Nonomuraea africana: one gene and its partner. The protein of the gene in region 2 binds, or shares a complex with, the protein of the main gene of each other region. Links are inferred from orthologs where the notes say so. Each region holds a gene or a part of one and is shown on either strand. Other genes may lie near its edges.

Evidence for each region.
Region 1: the proteins of H4W81_RS36045 (region 2) and H4W81_RS18570 are in contact, whole or in part, in a solved structure (PDB 8RP0), measured with the Escherichia coli proteins. The link is inferred for Nonomuraea africana from one-to-one orthologs.

What each region holds. Positions count from the first base shown.
Region 1 is NZ_JADBEF010000001.1:3,909,172-3,924,499, reverse strand. Bases 1-2,834 are described here. They hold H4W81_RS18570 (chorismate-binding protein), read left to right. Parts: upstream 1-836; coding sequence 837-1,832; downstream 1,833-2,834. Other genes in these bases: H4W81_RS18565 (aminotransferase class IV), read left to right, coding at 1,829-2,662; H4W81_RS18575 (LysR family transcriptional regulator), read left to right, coding at 1-832. Outside these bases: H4W81_RS18560 (LVIVD repeat-containing protein), read right to left, coding at 3,030-4,454; H4W81_RS18555 (DUF305 domain-containing protein), read left to right, coding at 4,535-5,137; H4W81_RS18550 (SsgA family sporulation/cell division regulator), read right to left, coding at 5,255-5,671; H4W81_RS48685 (hypothetical protein), read left to right, coding at 6,412-6,534; H4W81_RS18540 (hypothetical protein), read left to right, coding at 6,608-7,090; H4W81_RS18535 (hypothetical protein), read right to left, coding at 7,352-7,669; H4W81_RS18530 (protein kinase domain-containing protein), read right to left, coding at 7,747-9,207; H4W81_RS47345 (serine/threonine-protein kinase), read right to left, coding at 9,207-10,727; H4W81_RS18520 (DUF917 domain-containing protein), read right to left, coding at 10,938-12,053; H4W81_RS18515 (hydantoinase/oxoprolinase N-terminal domain-containing protein), read right to left, coding at 12,053-13,630; H4W81_RS18510 (purine-cytosine permease family protein), read right to left, coding at 13,665-14,999; H4W81_RS18505 (carboxymuconolactone decarboxylase family protein), read left to right, coding at 15,248-15,328. UniProt on the Escherichia coli protein: Part of a heterodimeric complex that catalyzes the two-step biosynthesis of 4-amino-4-deoxychorismate (ADC), a precursor of p-aminobenzoate (PABA) and tetrahydrofolate.
Region 2 is NZ_JADBEF010000001.1:7,558,834-7,574,097, reverse strand. Bases 6,738-9,507 are described here. They hold H4W81_RS36045 (anthranilate synthase component II), read right to left. Parts: upstream 8,521-9,507; coding sequence 7,954-8,520; downstream 6,738-7,953. Other genes in these bases: H4W81_RS36030 (cell division protein CrgA), read left to right, coding at 9,429-9,507; H4W81_RS36035 (class E sortase), read right to left, coding at 8,677-9,297; H4W81_RS36040 (hypothetical protein), read right to left, coding at 8,517-8,675; pknB (Stk1 family PASTA domain-containing Ser/Thr kinase), read left to right, coding at 6,738-7,569. In the rest of the region: H4W81_RS36075 (FHA domain-containing protein FhaB/FipA), read left to right, coding at 1-74; H4W81_RS36070 (Stp1/IreP family PP2C-type Ser/Thr phosphatase), read left to right, coding at 71-1,351; H4W81_RS36065 (FtsW/RodA/SpoVE family cell cycle protein), read left to right, coding at 1,382-2,731; H4W81_RS36060 (peptidoglycan D,D-transpeptidase FtsI family protein), read left to right, coding at 2,728-4,185; H4W81_RS36055 (serine/threonine-protein kinase), read left to right, coding at 4,182-5,639; more of pknB, read left to right, coding at 5,722-6,737; more of H4W81_RS36030, read left to right, coding at 9,508-9,674; H4W81_RS36025 (rhomboid family intramembrane serine protease), read right to left, coding at 9,709-10,560; H4W81_RS36020 (peptidylprolyl isomerase), read right to left, coding at 10,671-11,207; H4W81_RS36015 (YtxH domain-containing protein), read left to right, coding at 11,367-11,867; H4W81_RS36010 (Rv3169 family protein), read left to right, coding at 11,937-12,989; H4W81_RS36005 (hypothetical protein), read right to left, coding at 13,023-13,517; H4W81_RS36000 (response regulator transcription factor), read left to right, coding at 13,687-14,358; H4W81_RS35995 (sensor histidine kinase), read left to right, coding at 14,355-15,264. UniProt on the Escherichia coli protein: Part of a heterodimeric complex that catalyzes the two-step biosynthesis of 4-amino-4-deoxychorismate (ADC), a precursor of p-aminobenzoate (PABA) and tetrahydrofolate.

The DNA of each region.
Region 1 (15,328 bases), 3.6 Mb from region 2 along the record:
CGCCCGCGAAGGGTCCTTCACCGCCGCCGCCGAGCTGCTCGGTTACACGCAGTCCGCGGTGTCCAGGCGCATCGCCGCGCTGGAGAAAGAGGCGGGAGGGCCGCTGTTCGTGCGTCTGGCCAGGGGCGTCAGGCTCACCCCCGCCGGCGCCGCCCTGCGCAGGCACGCGGAGGCCGTCCTCGACCGTCTCGACAAGGCGGAGGAGGAGCTGGCCGCCATCCACCGGGGCGGTGGGGGCACGCTGCGGATCGGCGCGTTCGCCACCGCGAACGTGTGGCTGGTGCCGCAGGCGCTGAAGGCGTTCAAGGCCAGGCGGCCCGAGGTCGAACTGCGCCTGGCCGAGGGGCTGACGGGACGTCTGCTCGACCGGCTCCACGCCGGGGCCCTCGACGTGGCCGTGGTCAGCGACTACCCCGCGGGGCTGCCCGTGGCGGCCGAGACCGTGCGGCTGCTGGAGGAGCGGCTGCTGGTGGCGCTGCCCCAGGGGCACCGTCTCGCCGACCGCGAGGTGATCGACCTGCGCGACCTGGCGCGGGAGACATGGATCGAGGCGGCTCCACGAGGTCAGCCGACGATCCTGCAGGCGGCCTGCGCGCGGGCGGGGTTCACCCCGCGCGGCGGGCTGCGCGTGGCCGAGTGGACCGGCAAGTTCGGCTACGTGGCCGCGGGCCTCGGGGTGACGCTGGTGCCCGAGCTCGCCGCCCGCGCCGTGCCCGACGACGTGGTGCTCCGGCCGATCTCCGAGGAGGGGCCGCGCAGGACTGTCTACGCGGCGCTGCCCGAGGTGCCGCTGCCGTCCGCGCTCGCGTTCGTCGAACTACTGGGACAATAGGGTCGTGCACGACAGTTTCGCCCATGTCGGGGGGCTCCTGGCGACCAGGCTCCGTGATCTCACGACCGATCTGGCCGCGCTCGACAGCGCGGGCTGGTGGGCGGTCGTGGTCGACTACGAGGGCAAGGTGACGTGCGCGCGCTTCGACGACGTACGGCCCGCGCCGCTGCCCAAGTCGGGCCCGTGGATCGGGCCGGGCGAGTGGCGCAGCTCGCTCGACCAGGCCGCCTACGAGCGCGGCGTCCAGCGCATCCGCGACTACATCGAGCAGGGCGAGGTCTACCAGGCCAACCTCTGCCGCGTCCTGTCGGCGCCGCTGCCGTCCGGCGCCGACCCGCTGGCCCTGGCGCACCGGCTCAGGCAGGGCAACCCCGCCGCGTACGCGGCCGTCATCGACGTACCGGGCACGAGCGTCGTGTCGGCCTCGCCCGAGCTCTACCTCTCGCGCGACGGCGACGTGGTGGAGTCCAGGCCGATCAAGGGCACCGGCGTCACCGCCGACGACCTGCTCGACAAGGACTACGCCGAGAACGTCATGATCGTCGACCTGGTCCGCAACGACCTGGGCAGGGTCGCCGAGGTGGGCTCGGTCACCGTCCCCTCGCTCTGCGAGGTGGAGGACTACCCGGGCTCGGTGCACCTGGTCTCGACCGTCAGGGCCAGGCTGGCCGAGGGGATGGGCTGGTCCGAGTTGTTCGCCGCCACCTTCCCGCCCGGCTCGGTCACCGGAGCTCCGAAATCTTCGGCCCTGCGCATCATCAATGAGCTCGAACCCGAGCCGCGAGGGCCGTACTGTGGGGCGGTGGGCTGGGTCGACGCCGACCGGCGCACGGCGGCGCTGGCCGTCGGGATCCGCACGTTCTGGATCACCGCCGGGGAGATCCGCTTCGGCACAGGAGCGGGCATCACCTGGGGCAGCGACCCTCGCCGCGAGTGGCGCGAAACCGAGCTGAAGGCGTCGCGGCTCATCACTTTGGCATCCTCAGGAGGAAATCGATGAACGTTCCCGTCTGGGTCAACGGGGAACTGCTGGATCCGGCGCAGGCCACCGTCTCGGTGTTCGACCACGGGCTGATGGTCGGCGACGGCGTGTTCGAGACCGTCAAGGCCGTGGGCGGCCAGTCGTTCGCGCTCACCAGGCACCTCGACCGGCTCAAGCTGTCGGCCCAGCGCATGGACCTGCCCGAGCCCGACCTCGACGCCATCGCCGACGGCGTGCGCCGCTGCCTGGCCGCGGCCCCCGCCTGGCCGCTCGGCCGCATCCGCATCACCTACACCAGCGGGCCCGGCCCGCTCGGCTCCGACCGGGGCAACGAGGGCGCCACCGCGATCGTCATCGTGGGCGAGCAGGCGCCCTTCCCGCTCACCGCCGACGTGACCGTGGTTCCGTGGCCGCGCAATGAGCGCGGGGCGCTGGCCGGGGTCAAGTCGACGTCGTACGGCGACAACGCCAAGGCGCTGGCCTTCGCCAAGGCCCGCGGCGGTGGCGAGGCCATCTTCGAGAACCTGGCCGGTAACCTCTGCGAGGGCACCGGCTCCAACGTCTTCCTGGTCCAGGGCGGCAGGCTGATCACCCCGACCCTGGCGTCCGGCTGCCTGGCGGGTGTCACGCGCGCGCTGACGCTGGAGTGGTGCGGCGGCGAGGAGGCCGACGTGCCGCTGGCGGCGCTCTACGAGGCCGACGAGGCGTTCCTCACCTCCACGACCCGCGACATCCAGCCGATCCGCCTGGTCGACGGCACCGTCCTGCCGTCCGCGCCGGGGCCGGTCACCGCCAAGGCGCAGGAGATCTTCGCGGCCCGTGCCGCGGCCGACCCCGACCCCCGCTGACCGTCCGGTACGGCAGGCCGCCCCAAGGCCACCGGGGTCACCGCTGACCGCCCGTCCATCACGCGTCCTCCAGCGGGACTCCGGTCCCCGCCGTCACGTCGCCCGTTTCCCGAGTGCCGGATCCCGCACCCGGGCCCGGCCGAGGTGACGGCGGCCCGACCCCGCTCCGGCGGCCAGGACCGGCGGCAGCGCCGACTCGAGCAGCACCACGACACCGCCAGCGCGGTGATGTCGTAGTCGCGGTTGAGTTCTACCCATGGCTCGGCTCCCGGTCGAGCAGGCCGAGCAGGGCAAGGGGAACGCTCATGCCGCGGACAAGGGCCCTCACGGCGGGCTTGCCGTAAGAGGGCCCTTCACGCATGAGCGGTCAGTAGACCTTCTGGGTCTGCACGTTGAAGTCGGTCATACGCACCGACTTCGCCGGGTCGGTCAGCGGATCGGTGATCTCGATGACGTCCAGGCCGCGCAGCATGTCGCTGGAGTAGATGTAGCCGTTGTAGTAGTACGCCGACCACGATCCCGCGATCACGCCGTCCTGCGGCTCAGGGCCGCGCTCGAAGAAGCCGATCTCCTTGGGCGCGTCGGAGTTGGTGAAGTCCCAGATCGACACTCCGCCCTGGTACCACGACTGGACCATGATGTCCTTGCCCTTGACCGGGATCAGCGAGCCGTTGTGCGCGACGCAGTTCTCCTTGGACGTCTGCTCACGCGGCATCTTGAAGTATCCGCGCCGCTCGAGCTTGCCGTCCACGATGTCGTAGATCGCGTTCGCGCCCTTCGTCGCGGGGGTCCTGGCGTCACAGGTCGGCATCCCGCCGCCGCCGAGCTCGTCGCCGAAGACCACCTTCGTGGCGTCGTTGTTGAACGTCGCCGAGTGCCAGATCTCGAAGTTCTCCCTGTCCTTGACCTGTTGGAGCACCTTCGGCTGCACCGGGTCGGTGATGTCGAGCAGCACGCCGTCGCCGAAGCAGGCGGCCGCGGCCAGGTTCTTCTCCGGGAAGGCGGTGATGTCGTGGCAGCCGGCCGCGAAGGATCCCTCGCCCTGTCCCTCGGGGAAGATGTTGGGCGAGGCAACGACCTTGGCCTGCTTCGGATCCTTGACGGGCACCTCGACGATCTGGATCAGCTCGTGCGGCGAGGGGCAGGTCGGGGAGTCGGACTCCGGGCCGGCCGAGCCCGGCGAGGAGACGTAGATGTAGAGCGTGTCGGGATCCTTGCCGGGCACCATCGTGTGCGTGTGCGAGCCGCAGTCGGTCGCCACCGAGCTCACGTACTTCGGCGCGGTCTTGTCGCTGATGTCGAAGACGCGGATGCCCTCCCACGGCCTGCCGCCCTGCCCGCCGTCCGCGCTCAGCGGCTTGGACTGGCAGGTCTCGTCGGAGCGGGGCTCGTCCACTGACAGGAACAGCAGGTCACCGTAGACCGAGACGTCGTTCTGCTGGGACTCGCAGGCGACCGTGCTGACCCGCTTCGGGCTGGTGGGATTGCTGATGTCGTAGACGGTGAAACCGCCGAAGTTCCCCACGAACGCGTAGTCGCCCTGGAAGGCCAGGTCGGAGTTCAGATCCATGTCGCCGTCGAGCGGCGCCTCACGCGGCAGGTTCGCGACCAGCTTGACGTTGTCGCTGGTCATCACGTCGCCGGGGGCGGCGGTGACCGAGGGGGAGGCGGCGGAGGTCGCCGGGGGCGAGGAGGGGGCCGCCTGCGGGGAGCGCGAGGGTGGTGGAGACGACGCGCACGCCGACACCACCAGCACCAACGCCGCCACGCCACCCAATCGGGAAAAGATCACATGCGCCCCCTTCGAAATTATGAACCAGTATGGAAGCTATGTCAGCCAAGGTCCAAGCGTGCGGGGTTCTCGTCACGGTTATGACGACATTGACGCTCGCGGGATGCTCGGCGGGACCCCAGGGGCCCTCGCCCGTTGGCCCGGGCGCGCCGGTGATCGTTCCAGGCGGCCCGGGCGAGGCAGGCCGTACGGCAGGGCCGGGGGAGAGCCTGCCGACCAGGGACTGGACGGCGGTCGCGGCGGACGTGCGCTTCGCCGAGGGCATGATCCCCCACCACCGGCAGGCGCTGGAGATGGCCGGACTCGTCGACGCGCGCACCACCACCAAGAGCGTGCGCGCCGTGGCACGGCAGATCACGCTCACCCAGCAGCCCGAGATCACGCTGATGTCCGACTGGCTGGACGGCCTCGGCCGGGCCGTACCCGATCACAGCTCACACGGGGGCGGTGACGGCTACGGGATGGCCTCGCTGGAGGAGATGAACAGGCTGCGCGCGGCGCGCGGCGCCGCCTTCGACCGGCTCTTCCTGGAACTGATGATCAGACATCACGAGGGCGCGCGGCGGATGGCACGGGAGGAGCTGTCCGGCGGGCGGGACCAGACGATGCGCCTCATGGCCGACGACGTCTTCGCGGGCCAGGGCATCGAGATCGCCCGCATGCGGGAGCTGCTGACCCCGTAGATCACAATGCCCATGCCGGGACGGCATGGGCATCGCGGGAGCGCCTTGGGGGTGTGGGCTCGCCAGGCTTTCAGGGGGCTTTCGGGGTTTTCGGGGGCTTTCGGGGGGTGGAGAAGGTCAGGACGGCCAGAGCATGTTGGTCAGCTCGGCGTCCAGGTCCATGAAATCGGTCTCCCGGCCTGCGGGCACGAGGTCGTACGTGCGGTGCAGGAACTCGGTGAGAGGAGCCAGCGGGACTTCGAAGAGCGCCTGTCCGAACGGTGACGTCAGGCTGATGTGAAGCGTGCGCTCGCCGTCGGCGCGTGCGGGCCAAACCTGCACGTCGCCGTCGCCGACACGTCTCACAATGCCTACAGTCAGTAGTTCTCGGGCGAAGATCCACTCGACCGGTTCGTCGTTCCCTACGTGGAAGGCCATGCGGATGGCGTACGGGTCGTCGGCTGTGTAACTCAGTCCGGCGAGCAGGGGGACGGTGGTACGGTCGGGGACCACAAGCCGAAGGCCAAGCTCGGCGGAGACGGTGGTGCTGTTCATCGTCAGCCAAACCTTTTCGTCGTACGGTCCCCTCTTCGGGGCTTTCACTGCTCTGACGGACTTCGTCCTGAGCTATGACGCGGAACGAAGAAACCTGTAGGAAAGATTCCGCCTCCAGGCCCTTCTGTAACGCAACTCACAGCTGGACATTTGGGCATCTACCTGGCTAAACATCATCAACTGGGTGATGTTTGCGAGGGTTTTGCGCGTTGCTGGCGTCGTTCCAGCGCGCCCCTCTACGACCTTTCGGGCGATCGGGGCCTTCCGGAACAGCTTGATGGTATGCCAACGAGCCACCATGCTGACGGGCAACCGCCCCCATTGGCCCGAAACCCGCCTCAGGCCCGTGACCCAGCGGTGTGCGGCGTCGCTTCGCCAGCGGGCCGGAAGTGCGGTATGGTTTTCCCCGTCGGCGCCGCAAGGAGCCAGACAGGGCGGGCGATTAGCTCAGGGGGAGAGCGCTTCGTTCACACCGAAGAGGTCACTGGTTCGATCCCAGTATCGCCCACCAGCTCAAAGGCCGCTTCCCGTTTCGGGAAGCGGCCTTTTTGATCTTCCGAGTGACTGACTGGGTGACCCTGCATCTGAGGGGTGGATCCGGCCCATCTCCTGTCCCCCTCCAGATCGCCGGCCTGACTCCACCGCGCGTCTCACGACGCCTGCCGATAATCTCGGCACACGACCACGGGAGGGACCTGCTCTCGTTGGGGACCCGTTCATCTCAGCAGGGGGGCGACACCTTGACTGTCGATCGGCATCGGCGTGGCTACGTCGTGCGGCGAATCGGCCGAGCGCTCCTCGGATACGGCGTCGCCCTCCTCTTCGCCGTCGTCGTGGTGGCGGTGTGGTGGCTGACGCGGTGACCGGCGGGATCGCCGGGTCGCGGCCGTCCTGACGCCACTGGTCAGCCGTGGCCGTCGCCTCTACGCTCAGGTAGTGGCGGACATCAGCTACTTCGAGGCGTGGGCGATGTGGCAGGCGGGCAAGCCGGTGGCCGGCTATGACCTGTGGGGGCTCCAGCTGCTGTGGTGGGGGCGCATCGGCAAGGTCATCAGCTTCGTCAGCGGGGCGACGATCATCCTGGACGCCATCGGTGCCGAACGCCTGCAGCAGTTCGGCAAGTGGACCGCGGACCAGGAGCGGGTCAGGCAGCGTCTCATGTTCGTCGGAGTGCCCATCGTCATGGTGATGCAGATTCAGGTCCTGGCGGGCGCGGGAGTCGACTTCCTGTCCAGCGTCTGGTTGTACGTCCTCGGTGCGCTGATCACCGGTCTGATCGGGGTGGCGATCCCGGCGCTCCTGGTCGGGATCGTTCGCGGGCTGGGCAGGCTGTTCGCCAGCCGGTGGGAGCCGGTCGTCTACGGGCTCGCGGCCATCCTGCTGGCCGTGGGCTTCCACTTCGACATCCTCGCGTCCTAGCGAGCACCTCCGCCGAAGAGGACCGCCCGGCACGCCGTCTCCTGTGCTTGTGCCAAGGACGACCGCGCGGCGTGCGCCGTCTCCTGCCCAGAGCGGCCGAAGGAGGGCCGCGCGCGAGCGGTCTGATGGAGTGTGCGGTCGCGCATGCTGTCTGCTGTGCGCCGGTGAGCGGTCCGATGGAGCGCGCCGCACCGCCCTCCGGTTGGCGGACGGTCCGGCGTTCCGGCCGGTGGACGGGGCGGCGGCGTCCAGCGGGTCAGGTCAGCAGCGGTCGGCGCCGTCGAACGAGCGGATACCGCGCGGGACCTGGGTGCTGATCGTCTCTCCCGGCCGTACGGTGCGGCAGGGCCCATCGGTGCCCCGGGCCCAGACGATCTTCAAATTCAGCGTGTACCTGCAGTCGTTCCTGGCGTAGCCGGTCTTGGTGATGCGGCCCGTGTGCTCCCAGACGGTGACGCAGGTCGGCGCGTTCCCCGCGGGGATCGCCGCGGCCGAGGCACCTGCCTGGCCGGGAAGGGCGAGCAGGCTCACGGCGAGGCCGGTGACCGTGAGTGCGGCTGTCCTGAGAGCTGTGCGCATGTGCGGAGAACCTTTCGCTGGGAAGACTGGCCCTCAGAGTTGTAACCGCATGACTACGCTGGGTCAAGCGGAACGCCCTACCAGCCCTCGTCGAAGTCGCAGATGTCGACCGTGACGCCGCGCCGTACGGCCGAGGGGGTGATCACCTCGAACACGACGCGATACGAGCCCGCCTGCTTCCACGTGATGGAAGGGAGCACCACCTTGTCGCCGGAGCGGGCCTCGTGCCGGCCCATGTTCTGCCCGTTGACCAGCCACCGGTAGCTGAACGTGCCCGAGGCCTTCACATCGGCGAAGATGTTCAGGTCATAGCGCCAGCAGTCGCCCAGCCTGATGCCCTCGTAGCGCAGGGTCGCCGAGCTCACCCCACCGCCGCTGGTGGGCCTCTTGGTCGTGGGCGACGCGGTGGGCTTGCTCGCGGGCGAGGTGACGGCCCTGGTGGGAGCGGGCTTCATGGTGGGAGTCGGGCTCCTGGTGGGTTCGGGCCTGCGCGTCTTCCCCGCCAGGCGCTCGCTCTCCGTCTGCCCGGCCTGCGATGTCTTCCCGGGCTGCGGTGTCTTCCCGGTTTGCGGTGTCTTCCTGGTCTGCGACGTCTTCCCGGTCTGCTCGATTTTCCCGGTCTGCTCGACGGAAGGGAGGGGGACGGCGGCCGTGCCGGCGCCGCCGTCCCAGAACGAGGCGGCTCCCCACGCGGCGGCGGCGACGCAGGTCACGGCTAGCGCCGCGCCGCCCGCCACGAGCGCGGGACGGGGGCGGCGGCGGGCGGGAGCGCTTCTCGGAAGTGTCTGGCCGCCGATGAGCTCGAAGAGCACGTCCTGCATGCTCGGACGGCGGGCGGGCTCCTTGTCCAGGCAGCGGGCCACGATCGGGCGCAGCGCGTCCGGCACCGCGTCCAGGTGCGGCTCGCCGTACTGAACCCTCCTGATCACCTCGGGCAGCGACCCTCTGCCGAAGGGCGGCGTGCCGGTGGCGGCGAACACCATCACCCCCGCCCAGGCGAACACGTCCGTGGCGGGCCCGACCTCCTCGCCCGCGAGCTGCTCGGGAGCCATGTAGGAGGGGGTGCCGACGACGCTGCTGGTGACGGTGAGCGCGGAGTCCGCCGCGCGGGCGATGCCGAAGTCGATGACCCGCGGCCCGTCCCTGCCGAGCAGGACGTTGGCGGGCTTGAAGTCCCTGTGCACGACGCCCGCCCGGTGGATGGCGGCCAGCGCGGTGGCGGTGCTGATCGCCAGCCGTTGCAGGTCGGCGCCCAGGTGGCGGCCCGCCTCCTGCAGGGAGGGGCCCTCGACGTACTCGGTCACGATGTACGGCCGGCCGCCCAGCGACGCGTCGAGCACCTGGGCGATGCAGAACGGCTCCACCCGGCGCGCGGCGGCGATCTCCTTGGCGAAGCGGTCGTCTCCTGCGAACCCCTCGCGCAGCGTCTTGACCGCCACGGGCCGTCCGTCAGGCGCGGTGGCGAGATAGACCACACCCTGGCCGCCCTCGCCGAGCGGTCTGACGACCCGGTAGGGGCCGATGAAGGACGCCGTCATCAGTGTTCCAGGGAGCAGACGGAGAACGAGATGCTCCTGCTGGCGGTGGCCGGCGAGGTGATCCGCAGGGAGACGGTGTGCCGCCCGGCGTCCAGCATGTACTGCCCCGCGGTGATGAACGCGGTGTAGTCGTCCTCGGGGACCCAGCTCCTGCTGCTCTCCTTCACCTTCCCGTCCACGAGCCACTGGTAGGAGAGCCACAACCCCTTCCTGCTCGCCGACGCCGTGGTCTGGAAGTGCACCGGAGGCATGTAGCAGCCCTCGGCCTCGACCTGGCCGGGCCCTCCGGACAGGCTGATGGGCTGGATGTCGACGTCGAGGCTCGCCGCGGGTTTGCGCGTGGTGCGCGTGGCCGTGGGGGACGGCCTGGTGGTGCGCGTGGTGGCCCGGTCCGAGGGCGTGCGGCTGGGCGCGGCGCCGGGCTCGCCGGACGGCGTGGGCCTGGGGGTCTTCGCCCTCGGCGGCCTGCTCTTGGACGGCTTGGCCGGCGACGGGGACTGCGTGGTGTCGTCGGACGACGTGGTCGCATCGGACGACGTGGTTGCATCGGACGACGTGGTGACGGCGGCGAGCGCAGGGGGCCCGGAGCCGTCCGCCGCGGGCATCCGCCAGACGACGGCCGCCACCAGCGCCGCGGACACCACGACGGCGCCTCCCGCGACCAGGGGGACGAGGACGCGCCTCCGGCCGGGAACCGCGCGGCGGCCGCGCGTGGGCGCCGTGGGCGCCGTGGACTGCCCGCCCCCGCCGAGGAGCCGCAGGAGGACGTCCCGCATGGTGGGCCGGTGCGCCGGGTCCTTGGCCAGGCAGTCGTGGACGATCGAACGCAGCGGCTCGGGGAGGTCGCCCAGCCAGGGCTCGTTGTGCAGGATGCGGTTGATGATCGCGGGAAGGGTGTCCTCGCCGAACGGCGGCGCGCCCGTGGCGGCCCACACCATCACCGACGCCCACGCGAACACGTCCGTCGCCGGACCCACCTGCGCGCCCGCGAGCTGCTCGGGGGCCATGTAGGAGGGGGTGCCGACGACGCTGCTGGTGACGGTGAGGGCGGAGTCCGCCGCGCGGGCGATGCCGAAGTCGATGACCCGCGGGCCGCCCGGGCCCAGCAGCACGTTCGCCGGCTTGAAGTCCCGGTGGACGACCCCTGCCTGGTGGATCGCCGCCAGCGCGGTCGCCGTGGCCACGGCCAGCCGCTGCAGGTCCGCCCCGCTGTGGCGGCCCGCCTGCTGCAGGGTGGGGCCGTCGACGTACTCGGTCACGATGTACGGCCGGCCGCTCAGCGACGCGTCGAGCACCTGGGCGACGCAGAACGGCTCCACCCTGCGCGCGGCGGCGATCTCCTTGGCGAAGCGGTCGTCGGCGGCGACGCCGTCGCGCAGGACCTTGACGGCCACGAGCCTGCCGTCGGGGGCCCGGCCGAGATACACGACGCCCTGGCCGCCCTCTCCGAGCCGGCCGACGATCACGTAGGCGCCTATCGCGGCCGGGTCACCTTCACGCAGGGGTGCGGCTTGCGGCATGAGGAGTGACTCCTGAGGCGGGCGAGATCAACCTCATGCACCTTAGCGGGATAAGTCAGGATTTGTAGGCAGTCTGGTTGATCAAGGGCGCCTCAAGAGCCGGCTCGCACCCTGGCGCCTGCGTCGCCGCCGCCGGGCCGGGCCGCTCCGGCGGCGAAGTGGTGCGGTGCGGCGACGTGGTGCGGTGAGGTGGTGGCGGTGTCCAGGGGGTCAGGCGCCGGCCCGTGCTCTGGCGGCGAGCCGCTCGACGGGGGTATAGGGGTCGGTGAGGCCGAACGCCGCGGGGCCGAAGCAGTCCAGCGCCGCGGGGCTGCGCATGATCTCGGGTGTGGAGATGGCGTAGACGGTCAGCCGCTGCCCGTAGGCCAGCGCCTCGGTCGTCACGGGCGCTCCGGTGTCGGCGTTGAGCGTGCAGATCAGATCGGGCACGATCGCGACCACCTCGCCGTTACTGCGGGCGACGAGATGCTCGTTCTGGAATGTGATCACCAGCTGGTCGGCCGGGTCGTCGAGCGCGGCCAGCGTCACCTGGCCGCGGGCGAATCCGTCGACGGTCCTGCGGTCGATGTCGACGACCTTGCCCCTGAACAACACCAGGCCGTGGCTGTAGATGGTGCCGGCCAGCGCCGCCGTGAGCGCGTCGAAGGGGTCGTCGTGCCGCTCGCGCGCGGTCCGGAGCGCCGCGCCGATCCGCATGCCCAGGGTCAGCGTGCCCGGTACGGCGGTGCGGCGCACGGTGGCCGCGTCCATCGGGTAGTCGCAGATGTAGGCGGCGCCGCCCATCTCGACCGTCATGACGCGGGCCAGCCGTTCCATGCGGACGTTGTCGAGGGCGTCGATGATGGCGACGTCGCCGTGGTCGGAGGCGATCGACATGGGCGAGCCCGGCACGCCGTACACGGCGAACGTCTCCATCTGCAGCTCGGGGAAGGCCCTGCCCATGCCGTCGGCGTCGATGACCGGCAGGCCGAGCTGGGCGCCGAGCAGCAGCGGCATCATGCTGTTGAGACCGCCGCACTCGATGGGCATGGTGGCGGCCGCCGTACGGCCCAGATGCCTTTCCAGGGCGCGCAGAGCGGCGACGTTGCCCTTGCCAGAGGGCGGCCGTTCGACGAAGACGGTGGGCGCGCCCATCATCGCCGACGGCAGCACGAGCGCGTCGTCGGGCAACTCGTCGACCGGGATGATGGTCACCCGGCGGCCTTCGCGCAGCTGCCGTTCGACCAGGAGCCTGCCGATGTAGGGGTCGCCCCCGCCGCCGGTGCCCAGGACGGCGGCGCCCTCGGCCAGATCGCGCAGCGCGTCGACCGTCAGGTCCACGCCCATCACACCTGCACCTCCTCGGTGGTCGCGGGATCGCTGAGGCGAAGGTCGCCGACGGCCTTGACCCGCACCCGCACGGCGTTGCCGGGCAGGTAGGCCACGTGCACCTCGTCGACGTCGACCACGTCGACGGTGTCGGGGTCGGCCCCTGCCGCGATGGCCCGCTCGACGGCCTCGGCGCGGGCCTGGTCGAGCACGTCCTCGCGGGTGCGGGCGGCGGTGATGGCGAACAGCCGGTCGACGTCGCCGCCGATCTGGCCGGTCGCGGCGCCGATGGCGTTGGCCACCGCGTGATGTTCGGGCCGGTGGACGGCCGGCACGCCCGGCAGGTGGTCGGGCATCAGGACGCTGCCGCCGCCGACCACGACGACCGGCAGCGGCCGGGCCGAGACGCGCATCTGGTCGACGAGCTCGGCCACCCTGCCGGACATCCACGCCACTCCGTTCCTGACCAGGTCCTTGCCGAGATGGCGGACGAGGGAGGCGTCGCCGATGTCGGCCAGCCCCGCGGCGACCGCGAGGTCGGTGGCGGTGAGGACCTGGCCGCCGAAGACCAGCGCCTGACTGGTCAACTCGTAGCCGACGCTGTCGGGCCCGATCTCCGGCATCGGCGCGCCGGTGACGCGGCTGCCGCCGCCGAGCCCGATCGACAGCACGTCCGGCATGCGGAAGTTGGTGCGCACGCCGCCGATGTCCACCTCGCCGGTGGCCTGGCGGGGGTAGCCGCCGCTCAGCACGCCGACGTCGGTGGTGGTGCCGCCGATGTCGACCACGGCGCAGTCGGCCAGGTCGGCCAGGAACGCCGCGCCCCGCATGGAGTTGGTCGGCCCTGAGGCGAACGTGCGAACGGGGTAGCGGCGGGTGTACTCGGCGTCCATCAGCGTGCCGTCGTTCTGCGACAGGTACAGCGGCGCCCGGATGCCGACCGCCCGGAGCGCCTCGGCAAAGGCGTCGACGATCTCGTCGGCCAGATCGCGCAGGCAGGCGTTGACGACGGTGGCGTTCTCCCGCTCCAGCAGTCCCACCCTGCCGATCTGATGGGACAGGCTCACATGCAGGTGAGGCAGCTCCGCGAGGAAGATCTCGGCGGCCCGCTCCTCGAGTTCCGCGTTGACGGGGGAGAAGACGCTGCTGATGGCGACGGTGTTGATCCCCTGACCACCCAGGCCGGCCGCGATGCGCTTGAGCTGGTCCGGATCGAGCGGCGAGATCGGGCGGCCGTCGAACTCGTGGCCGCCGTCGCACAGATGGACGCTGGGATCGATCGCCTTGGTCAACCGGTCGGGCCAGTCGACCATGGGCGGCAGCGCGGCGGTGGCGGGCAGCGCCAGCCGTACCACCGCGGTGCGGGCCAGGCGGCGGCCGGTCACCAGCGCGTTGGTGAAGTGGGTCGTCCCGATCATCACGGCGGTGACGCGCGCCCGGTCGACGCCGGAGGCGGCCAGCAGTCGTTCCAGGGCGGTGACGACGCCGCCGGTCACGTCGAGAGTGGTAGCTGTCTTGATCTCGGCCAGGACGGTGGTCCCCGCCATCAGGACGGCGTCGGTGTGGGTGCCGCCCACGTCGATCCCGACACGCACGAATGCTGCTCCTGTCTGCGTCAGTGGAAAACGATCAGAGGACGGCTCGCTCGTCCCGCGGCGCCCCTGTGAGGCCCAGCCTGCCCGCGACCGCGTAGGCGGCGAACGCCACGAGCAGGGCGTTGAGGGCGGGGATGCCCCACGCGACGTACTTGCCGACCAGCGCGGAGACGAGCCAGATGATCAGCGCGGCCGGCGCCCAGCCAGGCGCCGTGTCCGGGAGCGCGCCGGAGGCTCGTGAGGCGTCGAGCGCGGGTCGCCATCGGCGGACGACGTAGTACTCGGCGACCATGATGCCGGCGACGGGCGGGATGGCGACGCCGAGCAGGACGAAGAAGTCGACGAGATGGTCGAGGATGCCCGCCGCGGCCAGGCCGGTGCCGATCACGCCGAGTGCGACGGTGACGGCGGCCCGGTTCGCGCGCTTGCCGAACGCGGTGTGCAGGGTGTTGGTCATGCCGAGAGAGGCGGCGTAGAGGTTCCAGTCGTTGATCTTCAAGGTGGCGGTGACCAGGACGATCGTGCCCACCGCGCCCGAGGTGGTGGTGACGATGGCGATCACGTCGCCGGTGCGCAGCGCGTGGGCGAGCAGGACCCCGACCAGGGCCACGACGTACTCGCCGAGCGTGATGCCGAGCACGGTCTGCTTGACCACGTCGGCCGCGCTGCGGTTCCACCGGCACATGTCGGGGGAGATGACCGCGCCGACGATGAACCCGCCCGCGACGATGGTGGCGCCCTCGGCGAGGCTCATGGCCGGTCCCGGTGGCGCCGAGGCGACCAGGGTGCCGAGCGACTGCTTCGACAGCTCCACGGCGATCGCCCACCCCGCCAGGACGAGGAAGGCGGGAACGGTGATCCACGCGGTCCAGGCCATTCCCGCGAAGCCGTGCACGACGATCGCGGTCACCGCCAGCCCCGCCAGGATCGACCACACCCACACGGGCGGCCCGCCCAGCAGCGCGGCGAGGCCCTGGGCCAGGACCGCCGACTGCACGCCGAACCAGCCGAGCAGGCAGATCGCGACGACCATGCCGACGATGCCCGCGCCGTACCTGCCGAACCCGGCCCAGCGGGCGAGCACGGTCGTCGACAGGCCCTCGCGCATGCCCGCGATGCCGATGGCGATCGCGACGACCTCGAGGATGACAGCGCCGAGCGTGATGGCCAGCACCGCGTCCCAGAAGGTCATGCCCATGCCGAGGGTGGCGCCGAGCAGGAACTGGCTGAGCGCGCTCAGCATGCCGAAGCGCTGGACGGCGACCGTCACCCAGCCGTAGCGGGCGGAGGCGGGCACCCGCTGGAGCGCGTAGTCGTCGCGGGCGAGACCGTCATCGGATAACTCGGTGGTGATCGACGCATCGGACATCCCGGTGTCCCTTCCCGTCAGCCGAAAAGTCGGGCCGTTGAGTGCGACGCTAGATTCACCGACGATCTTTGGGAAGACCCGCGCGCTTGGTGTTCAACAATCGCCCACCGCCCTCTGCCTGACACCTCCTCGCCTCGTCGAGCACCGTCGCGGCGCCCTTCGCTGGGCCCGTGGAAAGCCCGCCGGGCCTCTCGCAGGAATAAACCCTAGGGGGGTATGGTTCGATGCGGAAGATCCAAGGAGGAGACATGAGACGTCTGGACCGGGTGGAGCCCGAGCAGGCACCGGAGAAGTCGAGAGAACTGCTCAGCGGAATCGTCGAGCGTCAT
Region 2 (15,264 bases):
TCACCCGCCCGACCCCGGTGCCGCTCGGTGTTCCGATCCGCGTCGGCAAGACAGTCATTGAATTGCGCAAATGACCATCGCACTCCGCTACGCCGCCCGCTCGGACGTCGGCCTCCTCCGCGAAGGGAACGAGGACTCGGCGTACGCTAGCGGCCGCCTGCTCGCCGTCGCCGACGGCATGGGCGGGCACGCACACGGCGAGGTGGCGAGCTCCGTCGCCATCGCCGCAATGGCCTCTCTCGAAGAGAGCCAACAGGGGGGTGACCTGCTCAACGCCATCGAGGCAGCAGTACGCGACGCCAACCGCAAACTGCACGAGATGGTCGGGCGGGATCCCAGCCTCAAGGGCATGGGCACCACTCTCACCGCCATGCTCTGGTCCGGCACCCAGGTCGCCCTGGTGCACGTCGGCGACTCGCGCGCCTACCTGCTCAGACGCGGGGAGCTCTACCAGATCACCCACGACCACACGCTCGTCCAGCAGCTCGTGGACGACGGGCGGATCACCCCGGAGGAAGCGGCGACGCATCCCCAGCGGTCGATCCTCCTGCGAGCGCTCGACGGAAGCGGTGAGGTCGATCCCGACCTCACCCTTCGCGAGGCCCAGCTCGGCGACCGCTACCTCCTCTGCTCCGACGGGTTGTCAGGGGTGGTGAGCGCCGAGACACTGCACGCGACGCTCACCAACATCGACGACCCCGAAGAGGTCGTCCGCCAGCTCATCGATCTGGCCAACAGGGGCGGTGGCCCCGACAACATCACGTGCGTGCTCGCCGACGTCGTCGACGTGGCCGACGGCCTGCCGGTCCCGTCCGAGGCCGCCGTGGTGGGCGCGGCGGGAATGAGCCGCTCGCGTTCGAGCTCCCCGGGTGATTCGGCGGGGCGAGTAAGCGCGGTGACCGCTCCCCAGCCGGTGTTCGCCGACGACGATGACGACCACCAGGACGCCGAGGCGTCGGGTCGTGGCAAGCGTCGCCGTGTGTGGCCCGTGCTGGTCTCCGTGCTGGTTGTGGCCGTGGTGGCCGCCGGGTTCGGCGGCTACTTCGGCTGGCAATGGGTTCAGGACCAGTACTTCGTCGGAGCTAGGGACGGCGAAGTGGTCGTTTTCAGGGGCTTGCAGCAGGAGGTGGGCCCCGTCCAGTTCTTCGAGGTCGCCAAGCAGACCGGCCGCAAGCTCTCCGATCTGTCGGCGCCCGAGCAGGCCATGGTCAAGGACGGCATCAAGGTCGCCGACGAGACCGAGGGCCTCGCCAAGATAAACAGCCTGAATTTCGACGCCAACGAGCAGGACGACTCGACCACCCCCTCCCCCTCTCCTTCCCCGTCCCCGAGCAAGACGAGGTCCCAGTAGGTGAGCGAAGTGGTCGCGACCCCCGTCCCCATGCCGGCCAAACGTCGTGCGGCGCAGCTGTTCATGCTGGCCGGCGCCGTGGCGATCGTCATGGGCGCCTACGCCAACGTCGGGCTCGCCGTCGACGGCGTCGTCCCGGCGGGCATGCTGACGTACGGCCTGGGCCTGGGCGGCCTCATGCTCGCCGCCTACCTGGTGCTGGCCAAGTTCGCCCCATGGGCGGATCCGCTGATCCTGCCGCTCGTCACCCTGGTCAACGGCCTTGGCCTGGTGATGATCTACCGGCTGGAAGTAGCGGGACAGGGCGGCGCGTCCGCCACCAACCAGATCGTCATGACGGGCGTCGGCGTGGTGCTCTTCGCCGTGACGTTGATCGTGCTGCGCGACCATCGCGCTCTGCAGCGCCTCACCTACACCGCCGGCTTCGTAGGCCTGATCCTGCTGATCTCACCGCTGACCCCCGTCCTCGGCAAGACCATCAACGGCGCCCGCATCTGGATCAGCGTCGGCGGTTTCAGCATCCAGCCCGCCGAGTTCGCCAAGCTCGCGCTCGTGGTGTTCTTCGCCGGCTATCTGGTGGCCAAACGCGACGTGCTGGCGCTGGCCGGGCGGCGGCTGCTGTTCATCGACCTGCCACGCGCCCGTGACCTTGGCCCCATCATCATCACCTGGGTGGTCGCGATCGGCGTCCTGGTGCTGCAACGTGACCTGGGCTCCTCGCTGCTGCTGTTCGGCGGCTTCGTCGTGATGCTCTACATCGCCACGCAGCGCACTTCGTGGGTGCTGATCGGCGTACTGCTGTTCGTCGGCGGCGCCTTCATCGCGGGTCAGCTGTTCAGCCACGTGGGCGACCGGTTCGACGTGTGGCTGAATCCAGGCGATCCCGCGTACTACGACCGTGAGTTCGGCGGCAGCTACCAGCTCATGCAGGGGCTGTTCGGGCTGGGAGCGGGCGCCATCCTCGGCACGGGGCTGGGCCAGGGCCATCCTGACGAGATCCCACTGGCCTTCTCCGACTTCATCTTCGCCGCCACAGGCGAGGAACTCGGCCTCACGGGCCTGATGGCGCTGCTGCTCATCTACGCGCTCATCGTGGAGCGCGGCCTGCGCACGGCGATCGCGGCCCGCGACCCGTTCTCCAAGCTGCTGGCGGGCGGCCTGTCGTTCACCCTGGCCTGGCAGATCTTCATCATCGTCGGGGGCGTGACGAATCTGATCCCGCTGACGGGTCTGGTCACGCCGTTCATGTCACAGGGCGGCTCGGCACTGCTGGCTAACTGGGTCCTTATCGCCCTTCTGGTACGCATGTCTGATGCCGCCCGACGCCCCCCGCCCCAGGCGATCCAGGACGAAGGACTGACGCAGGTGTTCCAGCGATGAACGGCACTCTGAAGCGCGCGGCCGTGGCATGTCTGGTCATGTTCGGGCTGCTCATGGTGAACGTGAACTACATACAGGCCATCAAGGCCGAGACTTTCAACGAGGACGCCAGGAACAAGCGCAACTTCTACGACCGCTACGAGGTCCAGCGCGGCCGGATCACGGCCGGCGGCACGATCCTGGCCGAGTCGGTGGAGAAGAAGAAGGGCGACTTCCGCTTCGTCAGGAACTACCCCGACGGCAAGGTCTTCGCGCACGTCACCGGCTACTTCTCGCCTGAGAGCGCGTCGGCGGTCGAGGGCAGCGAGAACCGCTACCTCGACTCGACCCACCCCGACCTGCTGCTGCGCAGGAGCATCGACCTGTTCACCGGCGAGCCGACCCGCGGCGCCAACGTCGAGGTGACGATCAACCCCCGGGCGCAGAAGGCGGCCCACGAGGCGCTGGCGGCCAGCGGCAAGAGGGGGGCGGTCGTCGCCCTCAACCCGAAGACCGGGGCGATCCTGACCATGGTCTCGCTGCCGACCTATGACCCCAACGTGCTGTCGGGCACCAACAAGGAGACGGTGTTCGACGCCTACAACAAGCTCGACGAGGACAAGACCAACGGCCCGCTGGTCAACAGGGCGATCAATCGCACTTATCCGCCCGGCTCCACCTACAAGGTGCTGACCGCGGCGGCCTTCCTCGAGGACGACTCCAGCCGCGACGGGCAGACGGTCGTCCCCGCGCCCCAGGTGCTCGACCTGCCCAACACCACCGCCGACCTGCCCAACTCGGGCGGCGCGGCCTGCGGTGGCGGCCAGGTGCCGTTGGTCTACGCGCTCGAGCGCTCGTGCAACACGCCGTTCGGCAAGATCGGCATGGATCTCGGCTACGACCAGATGGCCGAGCAGGCGAGCAAGTTCGGCGTCGGCCAGCCGCTGACCATCCCCATGGGCGTGTCCAAGAGCGACGTCGGTCCCAAGGAGGACCAGGCGGCGCTCGCGCAGGCCTCCATCGGCCAGCGCAGCAACCAGATGACGCCGCTCCAGATGGCCATGATCGCCGCTGGCATCGCCAACGACGGCAAGGTCATGAAGCCCTACCTGGTGCAGAAGATCACCGACGCCAAGAACGACACCATCGACGAGGCCGAGCCCGAGGAGCTCTCCGAGGCCGTCAGCCCGGAGACCGCGGCCAAGCTCAGGCAGATGATGGTCAGCGTCGTCAACAACGGCACCGCCAGCCGCGCCCAGATCCCCGGCGTCGAGGTGGGCGGCAAGACCGGCACCGCGCAGACCGCCCAGGGCAGGGCGCCGCACGCCTGGTTCATCTCCTTCGCACCCGCCCAGGACCCGCAGGTCGCTGTCGCGGTCATCGTCGAGTCCGGCAGCGCCGGCACCGACGCCTCCGGTGGTCAGACCGCGGCGCCCATCGCGAAGGCCGTGATGGAGGCGGTGCTCGCCAAGTGACCTCCCCCAGCCGCAGGCTTGGCGAGCGCTACCTCCTGGTGTCGCGCATCGCCGTCGGCGGCATGGGCGAGGTCTGGCGGGCCAGGGACGAACTGCTCGGCCGCGAGGTCGCCGTCAAGATCATGCGGGGCGGCGTGGCCGCCGACCCGAGCTTCCTCGCCCGCTTCCGCAACGAGGCGCGCATCACCGCGGGCCTGTCCGACCCCGGCATCGCCCAGGTCTTCGACTACGGCGAGTCGAGCGAGCTGGCCTACCTGGTGATGGAGCTGGTCCCCGGCGAGCCGCTGTCGGCGATCCTCGCCCGCACCGGCGCGCTGGGCCCCGAGGTGGCGCTCGACGTGATCCACCAGACCGCCAAGGCGCTGCAGGCCGCCCACACCGCGGGCGTCATCCACCGCGACATCAAGCCCGGCAACCTACTCGTCACCCGCGAGGGCACGATCAAGGTCACCGACTTCGGCATCGCCCGCGCCATGGAGGCCGCGCCCGTCACGCAGACGGGCACCGTGCTCGGCACCGCCCAGTACGTCAGCCCCGAACAGGCGCAGGGTCTGCCGCTGACGCCCGCCACCGACCTCTACTCCCTGGGCGTGGTGGCCTACGAGTGCCTGACGGGCAGCACGCCGTTCCACGCCGACAGCCAGGTGGCGATAGCGCTCCAGCACCTCAGCGCACCGCCGCCGCCGCTGCCTGAGTCGATCCCCGCGCCCGTGCGCGGGCTGGTCATGGCGCTGCTCGCCAAGGAGCCCTCGATGCGGCCCGCGAGCGCGCGCGAGCTGGCCGACCGGGCGTTCGTCCTGCGCGAGTCGGTGCTCGGCGCCGACGACGCCGGCACCGAGCTCTCGATGCTCACCGACCCCGGCGGTTTCCGGGTCGACCCGGCGTACGGCGGCGCGGGCACCAATCCGCCGTACGGCGTGCCGACCGACCTGCCGTACGGCGTGCCCACCGAGCCACCGTACGGCGGGGCCGCCACCGACCCCCGGCCCGCGCCGACCGACCCCGAACCGTGGGCGCCCGAGACCCGGGCCGCCCCCGACGCGCGGCGGCGCAGGCGGCGCACCACGGTGCTGGTCGCGACGGCCGGATGCGCGGCGGCTGTGGGGCTTGGGACATTCACTATCGCCAATTTCAGCCCCAACGAAACACCCAACGTGATAGAGCCCACAAAAACGGCGGAAACCCGCCCTACCGTGAAGCCGAGCAGGACCAAGACACCATCCCGGCGGCCCGCCACGGTTCCGTCGAGGACGTCACGGCCGGTACCCTCACGGTCAGCTACGGTAAGCACGTCGGCTTCTCCCACGCAGCGGCCGACGAAGACACCGACGCCTACACCGACCCCGACGACACCGACGCCCACCCCAACGCCAACCCCCACCCCGACGCCAACAGTGACAACAAGTGGCTCCCCAGACCCGGGCGAAACCATCCCGCCGAACGAGGAGACGTGATGCGTCGCGGGGTCGATGATGGACACTGGCGGCCCGCGAGCCGGCCGGTACCCAAGATGAACGGTAAGGGACAGTGCAGGAAATGACTCAGCCTCGGCTACTCGGAGGTCGCTACGAGCTCGACGGCGTCGTCGGGCGTGGCGGCATGGCCGAGGTGTATCGCGCCCGAGACATCCGGCTGGACCGCATCGTCGCGATCAAGACGCTCCGGGCCGATCTCGCGCGTGACCACACCTTCCAGGCCCGTTTCCGTCGCGAGGCGCAGTCCGCGGCGTCGCTGAACCACCCCGCCGTCGTCGCGGTCTACGACACGGGCGAGGACACGTCCGAGGGCGCGCCGGTGCCGTACATCGTGATGGAGTACGTCGACGGCCGCACCCTGCGCGACCTGCTGCGGGCCGACCGGCGGTTGCTGCCCGAGCGCGCGGTCGAGCTGGTCGACGGCATCCTGCGGGCGCTCGACTACAGCCACCGCGGCGGCATCGTGCACCGCGACATCAAGCCGGCCAACGTGATGATCACCCGCAACGGTGACGTCAAGGTCATGGACTTCGGCATCGCGCGCGCGATGGCCGACTCCGCGGCCACGATGACGCAGACGGCGCAGGTGATAGGGACAGCGCAGTACCTCTCCCCCGAGCAGGCCCGGGGCGAGCGGGTCGACGCCCGCAGCGACATCTACTCCACCGGCTGCGTGCTGTACGAGCTGCTGACGGGGCAGCCGCCGTTCACCGGCGACTCCCCTGTCGCGATCGCCTACCAGCACGTGCGCGAGGAGCCCATCCCGCCGTCGCAGATCGACCCCGAGATCCCCAAGTGGGCCGACGCCATCGTGCTGAAGGCGATGGCCAAGGACCCGGCGCACCGCTACCAGGGCGCGGGTGAGATGCGCGCCGACATACAGCGTGCGATGACCGGCATGCCGGTCGAGGCGCAGACGATGACGCTGTCCAACGGCTACGGCTCGGGCACCCGCACCATGGCCGCCACCCAGGGCGCCGGCCCCGCCACCCAGCGCACGGGCGCGATCCCGCCCTACGAGTACGGCGAGGGCGACCCGCCCACCCGTGGCGGCAGGCGCCGCGCGGGCGGCGGCGGTGGCGGTGGCGGCAACACGGCGGTGAAGACGGCGGCGTGGGTCCTGATCCCGCTGCTGATCATCGGCGCGTTCGTCTTCGTGGGCTACAAGTTCCTCGCCTCCGAGGGCACGCCGACCGCGACACAGGTCACGGTGCCGCCGCTGGCGACGCAGACCCAGGAGGACGCCGAGGCCAAGCTCGCCAGCCTCAAGCTGAAGCCGGCGGTCGTGGAGGAGCACAGCACCGAGGTCGAGAAGGGTGTGGTCATCAGCACCGACCCGCAGGCTGGCACCAAGGTCGACGAGGGCGCCACGGTGACGCTCAAGGTCTCCAAGGGCGTGAAGAAGGTCCAGGTGCCCGACGGGCTGATCGGCATGACGCCCGAGGAGGCCAGAGCCGCGTTGGATGCGGTGAAGCTGGAGGGTGTGATCACCCCGGCGGTCTCCTCCAGGGAGCAGAACAAGGTCTTCGACACCAAGCCCAAGTCGGGCGAGTCGGTCGAGGAAGGCACCTCGGTCAAGCTCTACGTGCCCAAGGCGCAGGTGCCGGTGCCCAGCGTGGTGGGCCAGACACAGGAGGACGCCGAGCGGACGCTCAAGGCCGAGGGCTTCAGGGTGAAGGTCGTCCCGCAGGCTGCTGACCAGCCGCCTGGCACGGTCATCACGCAGAGCCCCGAGGCGGGGACGAACCAGAACCAGAAGACGACGGTCACGATCGTGGTCTCCACCGGGCCTGACGTCCAGCCGACGGAGGAGCCGACGTTCACGCCGACCGACGAGCCCACGGACATCCCGACCGACGACACGACGGAAGACCCGGGCGACGGCGAGCCGCCAGACCTCGGCCCGTGACCCCGACCTGACAGCGGCCCTCTCCCTCTGGGAGAGGGCCGCTGCCGTGTGTACCTGGTCGCATGGAAACGTCCCCGCCACTCGGGGGCAGATCGAGCGCCGGGGACGTCCACACCGGAAGTCGCGTGGAAACACCGCAAGTCGCATGGAAACGTCCCCGCCACTCGGGGGCAGATCGAGCGCCGGGGACGTCCACACCGGAAGTCGCGTGGAAACACCGCAAGTCGCATGGAAACGTCCCCGCCACTCGGGGGCAGATCGAGCGCCGGGGACGTCCACACCGGAAGTCGCGTGGAAACACCGCAAGTCGCATGGAAACGTCCCCGCCACTCGGGGGCAATGGCGGGGACGTTCATTGAGTAGTCGTTCGGCGGCCCCGTAGCGTTACACGATCGACTTGAGCCAGTTCCCCAGGAGCCAGTGCCCGTGCTCCGACAGCACCGACTCGGGATGGAACTGGACGCCCTCGACAGGCGCGAAGCGGTGCCTGAGGCCCATGATGACCCCCTCCTCCGTCCGGGCGCTCACCTCGAGCTCCTCAGGGACCGTCTCAGGCCGTACCGCGAGCGAGTGGTAGCGCGTCATCGTCACAGGCGACGGCAGCCCCTCGAAGACCCCTCTGCCGTCGTGCGTGACCGCGCTCGTCCGCCCGTGCATGAGCTCGGGCGCCCTGGAGACCGTCGCACCGTACGCCACGGCGATCGCCTGGTGCCCGAGGCACACACCGAGCAGCGGGATGTCCCGCTCGGCCGCGTACCGCACCAGGGGCACGCTGACGCCCGCCGCCTCGGGCGTCCCGGGCCCGGGGCTCACCAGCACGCCGTCGTAGCGGTCGGCGTCCTCCACGGCGACCACGTCACGCGGCAGGACGTCACACGTGGCGCCCAGCTCGCGCAGGTACTGCACGATGTTGTGGACGAAGCTGTCGTGGTTGTCCACCACCAGGATCATTTGCGGACGGTCACCTCATCCAACGTCACCGCAGGTTCGAGTAGCGGAAATACGACATACCAGAGTACGGCTCCCGCCACGGCGACCAGGACGAGGGAGGTGAGGAGCCGCGCTCCGATCGAGCCGGGCAGATGACGCCAGATCCAGCCGTACACGTCAGACCTTCCTCAGCTCGGTGGACTTGAGCACGCCGTACACGATGAGCCGCTGGGCGGCCGAGTACTCGGGGTGGCAGCTGATGAGCGTGATCATCGCTCTGATGGGGCTGATGTCGGGCTTGCCGGGCACCGCGGCGAGGACGTCGACCTCCTCGGGCTGCACGATGTCCTGCGAGGTGACGCGGTAGACGTAGCGCGCCTCCCGCGCGTCCACGATGATCTCGTCGCCGCGCCTGAGCTCGTCGATGCGGTTGAACGGCGCCGCGTACGTGGTGCGGTGACCCGACAGGACGAAGTTGCCGATCCTGCCCGCCGCGGCCGAGCCGGGGTAGTGGCCTGGGCCCTTCTTCAGGTGCTCGGCGTCGACGCCCTCGACCACGGCGTACTGCCAGTCCTTGCCCAGCCGGGGGATCCGCAGCAGCGCGACGGCCTTTCCGAGCGCGATCTTGCCCAACGTCCCCTGCGTCTCGTCCCGCTCTTCGGCGAGCTGTTCCTGGAGGAGGAGCTGCTGGCGCTGGGTGTAGGCGCCGGTGCCCCAGAGCAGGTAGGCGCAGAACAGGAGCAGGACCAGGCCCGCCGTGATGCTCAGCTCACCGGACGTCCTCAGCAGTGCCCTCACGCTGATCAGCGTATTCAGCGAGCCCGGGGATGTCGGGGATCGCCATGTCCCGCGCGTGGCGACTATCCTGGGCCACACGATAGAGCCTGGGGACTGTCCGGATGGCCCAGGCCGCCAGCAGGAGTTATCCAGTGCCCAAGCCGAAGACACGCAAGAAGGCGGTTTACACACCGCCGCAGAAGTCGCAAGAGGTCAAGATCAGCCCGAGGTGGCTGGCACCGACCATGGTCGTGTCGTGGATCATCGGGATCCTGTGGATCGCGATCTACTATGTGGCCCCACAAGCGCCCCTGTTCGGGACGCTCGCCAACTGGAACCTGCTCATCGGGTTCGTTTTCATCATCTTCGGTGTGGTGCTTTCCACCCGCTGGCGTTAGTTCTTTCCACAGGTTTTCCACAGCCTGGGGAAAGTCAGGAGAGCAACACTCCGGTCCTGATCACGACCAGGGCGACGAGCGCCAGAAAGACCCCCAGGAGCGCCAGTGTCTGGAACAGGACGCGGTGACTTCTGGGGGCGTAAGCCATCGCCGCGGCGAGCACCGCACCGGTGATCAGACCGCCGATGTGACCGGTCCAGCTGATCCCGGGGAAGACGAACGTGATCACCAGGTTGATGACGATGAGGACGGCCACGCCGCGCACGTCGAACCTGAGCCGCCGGCCCACGACGAAGATCGCGGCGAACAGGCCGAAGATGGCGCCCGACGCGCCCACCGTCAGCGTGCGCGGGTCGTCGAACCAGTAGCCGAGCACCGAGCCGCCCAGCGCGCTGAGCAGGTAGAGGGCGGTGAACTTCACGTGCCCGAAGGCGCGTTCGAGCTGCGGCCCCACCAGGTAGAGCGCGTAGCTGTTGAACAGGATGTGGAAGACGCTGCCGTGCAGGAAGGCGGCGGTGATCATCCGGTAGTACTCGTCGTTGATCGCCACACCGCCGACCCACATGCCGAGCTCCGTGGTGGCCTGCTGCCCCGTGAGCAGCTGTAGGGCGAAGGCCACCAGGTTGACACCCAGAACGGCCCACGTGACGTAGGGCGTGGTGACCACGGCGCCGCCGAAGACCGACTGGGCCCGCCGTACCGTCTTGTTGCCCTCGGCCACGCACTCGGGGCACTGGAAGCCCACCGCGGCGTCGCGCATGCAGTCGGGGCAGATGGGCCGGTCACAACGCTGGCAGCGGACCCACGTCTCCCTGCCCGGATGGCGGTAGCACGTCGGGACCTGCTCCGCGGGCTGCGAAGGGGGGCTGGGCGGCTGGCTGGTCATGAGGAGCCTTTCTCGTCCACTGACCGCCAGCCTACTCATGAGAAACGTGCCCGAAGGACCCTCGGAGAGGGCAACCTCGTGTCGGGCACGTTTCTCACGGGTCGAGCGCGTCAGGCCTCGACGCGGTCGATCGTCAGCGACTCGATGACGACGTCCTTGACCGGGCGGTCGTTGCGACCGGTCGGCGTCTTGGCGATCGCGTCGACGACGTCCTGGCCCTCGACGACCTCACCGAAGATGGTGTGCTTGCGGTTCAGGTGCGGCTGCGGCCCTACGGTGATGAAGAACTGCGAGCCGTTGGTGCCCTTGCCGAAGCGCAGGCCCGCGTTGGCCATCGCCAGCAGGTAGGGCTTGTTGAAGACGAGCTCCGGGTGGATCTCGTCGTCGAACTCGTAACCCGGGCCGCCGATGCCCTGGCCGAGCGGGTCGCCACCCTGGATCATGAATCCGGAGATGACGCGATGGAAGATGGTGCCGTCGTAGTAACGGTCGGTGCTCTTCGCGCCGGTGCCCGGGTGCGTCCACTCCTTGGAGCCCTCGGCGAGCTCCACGAAGTTACGGACCGTCTTCGGCGCCTTGTTCGGGAAGAGTTCGATCTTGATCAGACCGTGATTGGTCTGCATGTTCGCGATCAGCTTCTCAGCCACGAGACAGCTGCCCCCCTCTGTGCACAGGGTCGGTTCTGTGATGGTTCGGATGTCACGGCCGATGGGGCCGTTCATGCATCCTCCCACGGCTCGTCATGATTGAGCCGCCTTGTACCGGGAAGGTCACGCTGCGGGGCCCCAACGACTGGGGAGGTTGACGTGTCCCTGACACTCAGAAAGCGCCACATCGTGGTCGAAATGCCCGCGACGTGGATGGGCCGGATGAAGGCCCAGGCTACGCGAGCCGGAGATCGGCTCGTGCCGGTGGCGGACCAGGCCAAGGTGGCGGCCGCGCACCGGATCGAGGACGCCCGTTACTGGGCGGCTCCCAAACTGGAGGGTGCCGCGCACCGGGTCGAGGACCAACTCGCCCCGGCGGTCAGCGCGTTGCTGATCCAGGCGGCGAGCAGGATCGACCCGACACCGGCGAGGTCTCGCCGGTGGCCGACGCTCGTCCTTGTCACCGGTCTCGCGCTGGGCGCGGCCGGATACATGTTCTATCGGCGCAATGCCCAGCAGTGGACCGACCACATGAAGGACTCCGCATCTGACGCCTCTCGCTGGGCCAGTGAACGAGTCGACCAGACAGCGGAGAAGGTCTCGTCGAACGCGGACAAGGCGGCCGACAAGGTCGACCAGGCCGCCAAGAAGATGCCCTGACGGTTCAACGCGGCCGCGCCGAGGCGCGGCCGCGTTGACCTTTAACCAAGCGCTTGCTACAACCAGCGCATGACCCTGTCACCGCTGGACGACCTCCCGATCCACCAGGCCCCCGAGGTCATGCGGCACGTCGCGACGTCCGATCGCAACTTCTACGATCGCTACTACTTCAACTGCCACCCCGGCTCCGACGAGCTCATGCTCATCGTCGGCATGGGGCAGTACCCCAATCTCGGCGTCACCGACGCCTTCGCCGTCGTACGGCACGCCCACCTGCACCGCGTCGTCCGAGCTTCGCGCGAGCTCGGACTCGACCGCATGGACACCGGGGTCGGCCCGTTCAGGATCGAGGTCCTCGAAGGGCTCAAGCGGCTCAGGGTGGTCCTCGAGCCGAACGAGCATGGCCTGTCCTTCGACCTGACCTGGACGGGCGCGATCCCGGCGACGCTCGAGCCCCGGCACTTCATCCGCTGGCAGGAGCGGGTCATCTTTGATTCGGTACGGCTGGCCCAGACGGGCCACTGGTCGGGCAGCATCGAGATCGACTCGCGGACGATCCCCGTCGACACCTGGATGGGAACCAGGGACCGCTCGTGGGGCATCAGGCCGGTCGGCGAGCCCGAACCGCCCGGCATCCAGGTGAAGAACCCCGGCACCTTCTACTGGCTCTACGCCCCCATGCAGTTCGAGGACCACGCCATCCTCTGCATCGTCCAGGAGGACGAGAAGGGCCGCAGGGTGCTGGAGGAGGCGGTCAGGGTGTGGTCGGACGGCAGGGAGGAGGAGTATCTCGGCCGCCCCGAGTACCACCCCGTCTACGCCCCCGGCACCCGCGACGTCGTCGAGGCCACCGTCACCATGGGCAAGATCGAGGTGCGCTGCACGCCGATCCTGCCCGTCCACCTGATGGTCGGCACCGGGTACGGCCTGGAGCCCGGCTGGAAGCACGGGATGTACCAGGGCAGCGAGCCCGTGGTCGAGGGGGTGACCTACACGTTGCCCGAGGACGCCGACCGCATGTGGGGCATGGTGGACGCGGTCGGGCGCTTCGAGTACGACGGGCAGGTCGGCCACGGGCTCTTCGAGTACTGGGCGCTCGGCCCGCACCCGTCCTTCACCTGAGCCGGCCGTACTGGACCCCCGTGGCCGGTACGGCTACTTGGCGGTGCAGGTGATGGTGATGGCCTTGGAGAGGTCCTCGGGCGCCGGGCCGTCGGTCGTGGGAGCCACAGTGACGGCGGTCGGGGCGTCGGCGCCGCCGCCCTCGGCGTTCGGCGAGGCGGGCTGAGCGGGCGTGGCGGGCACGGTCTCGGTCACCTTGCTCCACCGCTGCACGTGCTCGCTGCCGTCGCCCTTGACCACGTCGGTCTTGGTGCCCTCGATCTTGGCGACCTCGATCTCGGCGGCGCCGGCCCGGGCGGCGCCGGTCTTGCCGGCGTCGGGCTGGGACTCGTCCACCCTGACCGCGACCGCGCCACCCTCGATCTTCAGCGCCGGCACCGCCTCGGTGAACTCGAACGTCTTGCCGTCACTGGTCACGCAGGTGCCCTTGGCGGGCGGCTCGTCAGAGGCGTTGGCCGAGCCGGCGAGGCCCCCTGCGAGCAGGAGCGCGGCCACGGCACCCAGGGTGACGATACGACGCTTGAACAATGTCGTCTCCTTTGTTCGGTAGGAACGCTGTTCGGGAAGGAACTGCGTTCGGGAAGGAACTGTTCGGAAGGAACGACCGCAGCCTGACCCGCCGAACCTGAAGGCACCCTGAACGCGACCGAAACGATCTTCAGGTTGGCTTTAGGTGGCGTGCGGCACCCTGAATGACGTGCGAGTGCTACTGGTCGAAGACGAGAAGAGGCTGGCCGACCTGGTCAAGGGAGGCCTGACCGGCGAGGGCTTCGCCGTCGACGTCGCCTACGACGGCCGGGACGGGCTGTGGATGGCCAAGGAGAACGACTACGACGTGATCGTCCTCGATGTCATGCTGCCCAGGCTGAACGGCTACGCCATCTGCTCGAAGCTCCGCGAGGCGGGCGACTGGACGCCGATCATGATGCTGACCGCCAAGGACGGCGTCTACGACGAGGCCGAGGCGCTCGACAACGGCGCGGACGACTACCTGGCCAAGCCGTTCTCCTACGTCGTGCTGCTGGCCAGGCTGCGCGCGCTGGTCAGGCGAGGGGGCAAGGAGCGCCCCGTGTCGCTCACGGTCGGCGATCTGACGATCGACCCCGCGGGCCTGCGCTGCCGGAGGGGCGAGACCGAGATCGCGCTGACGCCGAAGGAGTTCGCGGTGCTCCACGGCCTGGCCCGCAGGCCCGGCGAGGTGGTCTCCAAGAGCGAGCTGCTCGCCCAGGCGTGGGACTTCGCCTACGAGGGCGACCCCAACATCGTCGAGGTGTACATCAGCGCGCTGCGTCGCAAGATCGACCTGCCGTTCGGCAGGACGACGCTGGTGACCGTACGCGGCGCGGGCTACCGGCTGGAGGCGGCATGAACGTACGGCTTCGCGCCACGATCGCGGCCACGATCGTCGTGGCCGTCGCGCTCGGCATCGCGGCGGCGGTCCTGGTCTCGTCGCTCAAGGGCAGCCTGGAACGCAGCGCGAACGCCGAGGCGGCCAGGAAGGTGGTCTCGGCGGTGCCGATGGCCGTCGAGGCGGTGCCCGCGCAGCAGGCCACGCTCACCACGCTCACCACGGACCCCGACGTGCAGCTCGTCAACGCGGCCACCACGCGCGCCGCGATCCCCTGGCAGGCGACCGATGACTTCGCGGTGGCCACCATGGACGTCTCCACGAAGGCGGGCACGATCACCGTGTGGGGTCGCGCCTCGCTGGCCGGGGCCGAGGAGGCGCTCGCCACGTTGAACGGCCTCCTGCTGCCGGGCGTGCCCCTCCTGCTCGCGGTGGTGGCCGGGATGACGTGGTTCTCCGTCGGCAGGGCGCTGGCCCCCGTGGCGGCCATCAGGACCAAGGTGGCCGACATCACCGCCCGCGACCTGCACCAGCGGGTGCCCGTCCCCGACTCGGGCGACGAGATCGCCCGGCTGGCCACCACCGTGAACGGCACGCTCGACCGGCTGGAGAGGGCGGTCGAGCGGCACAAACGGTTCGTCGCCGACGCCGCGCACGAGCTGCGCAGCCCGATCGCGACGCTCAGGGCCCGCCTCGAACTGGCCGCGCCCACCTCCGACACCACGGAGGCGCTCGCCGATCTCGAACGCCTCCAGGCGCTCGCCGGCGACCTGCTCCTGCTGGCCAGGCTCGACGCGGGCGAGCCGCTCAGGGCCGAGGAGCTCGACCTCGGCCAGATCGCCGCCGAGGAGTCCCTGCGCCCCGGCAAGTCGGTGCTGCTCGACATCAGCCCCGACGTGGTGATCAGTGGCTCGCGCGGCCACCTCA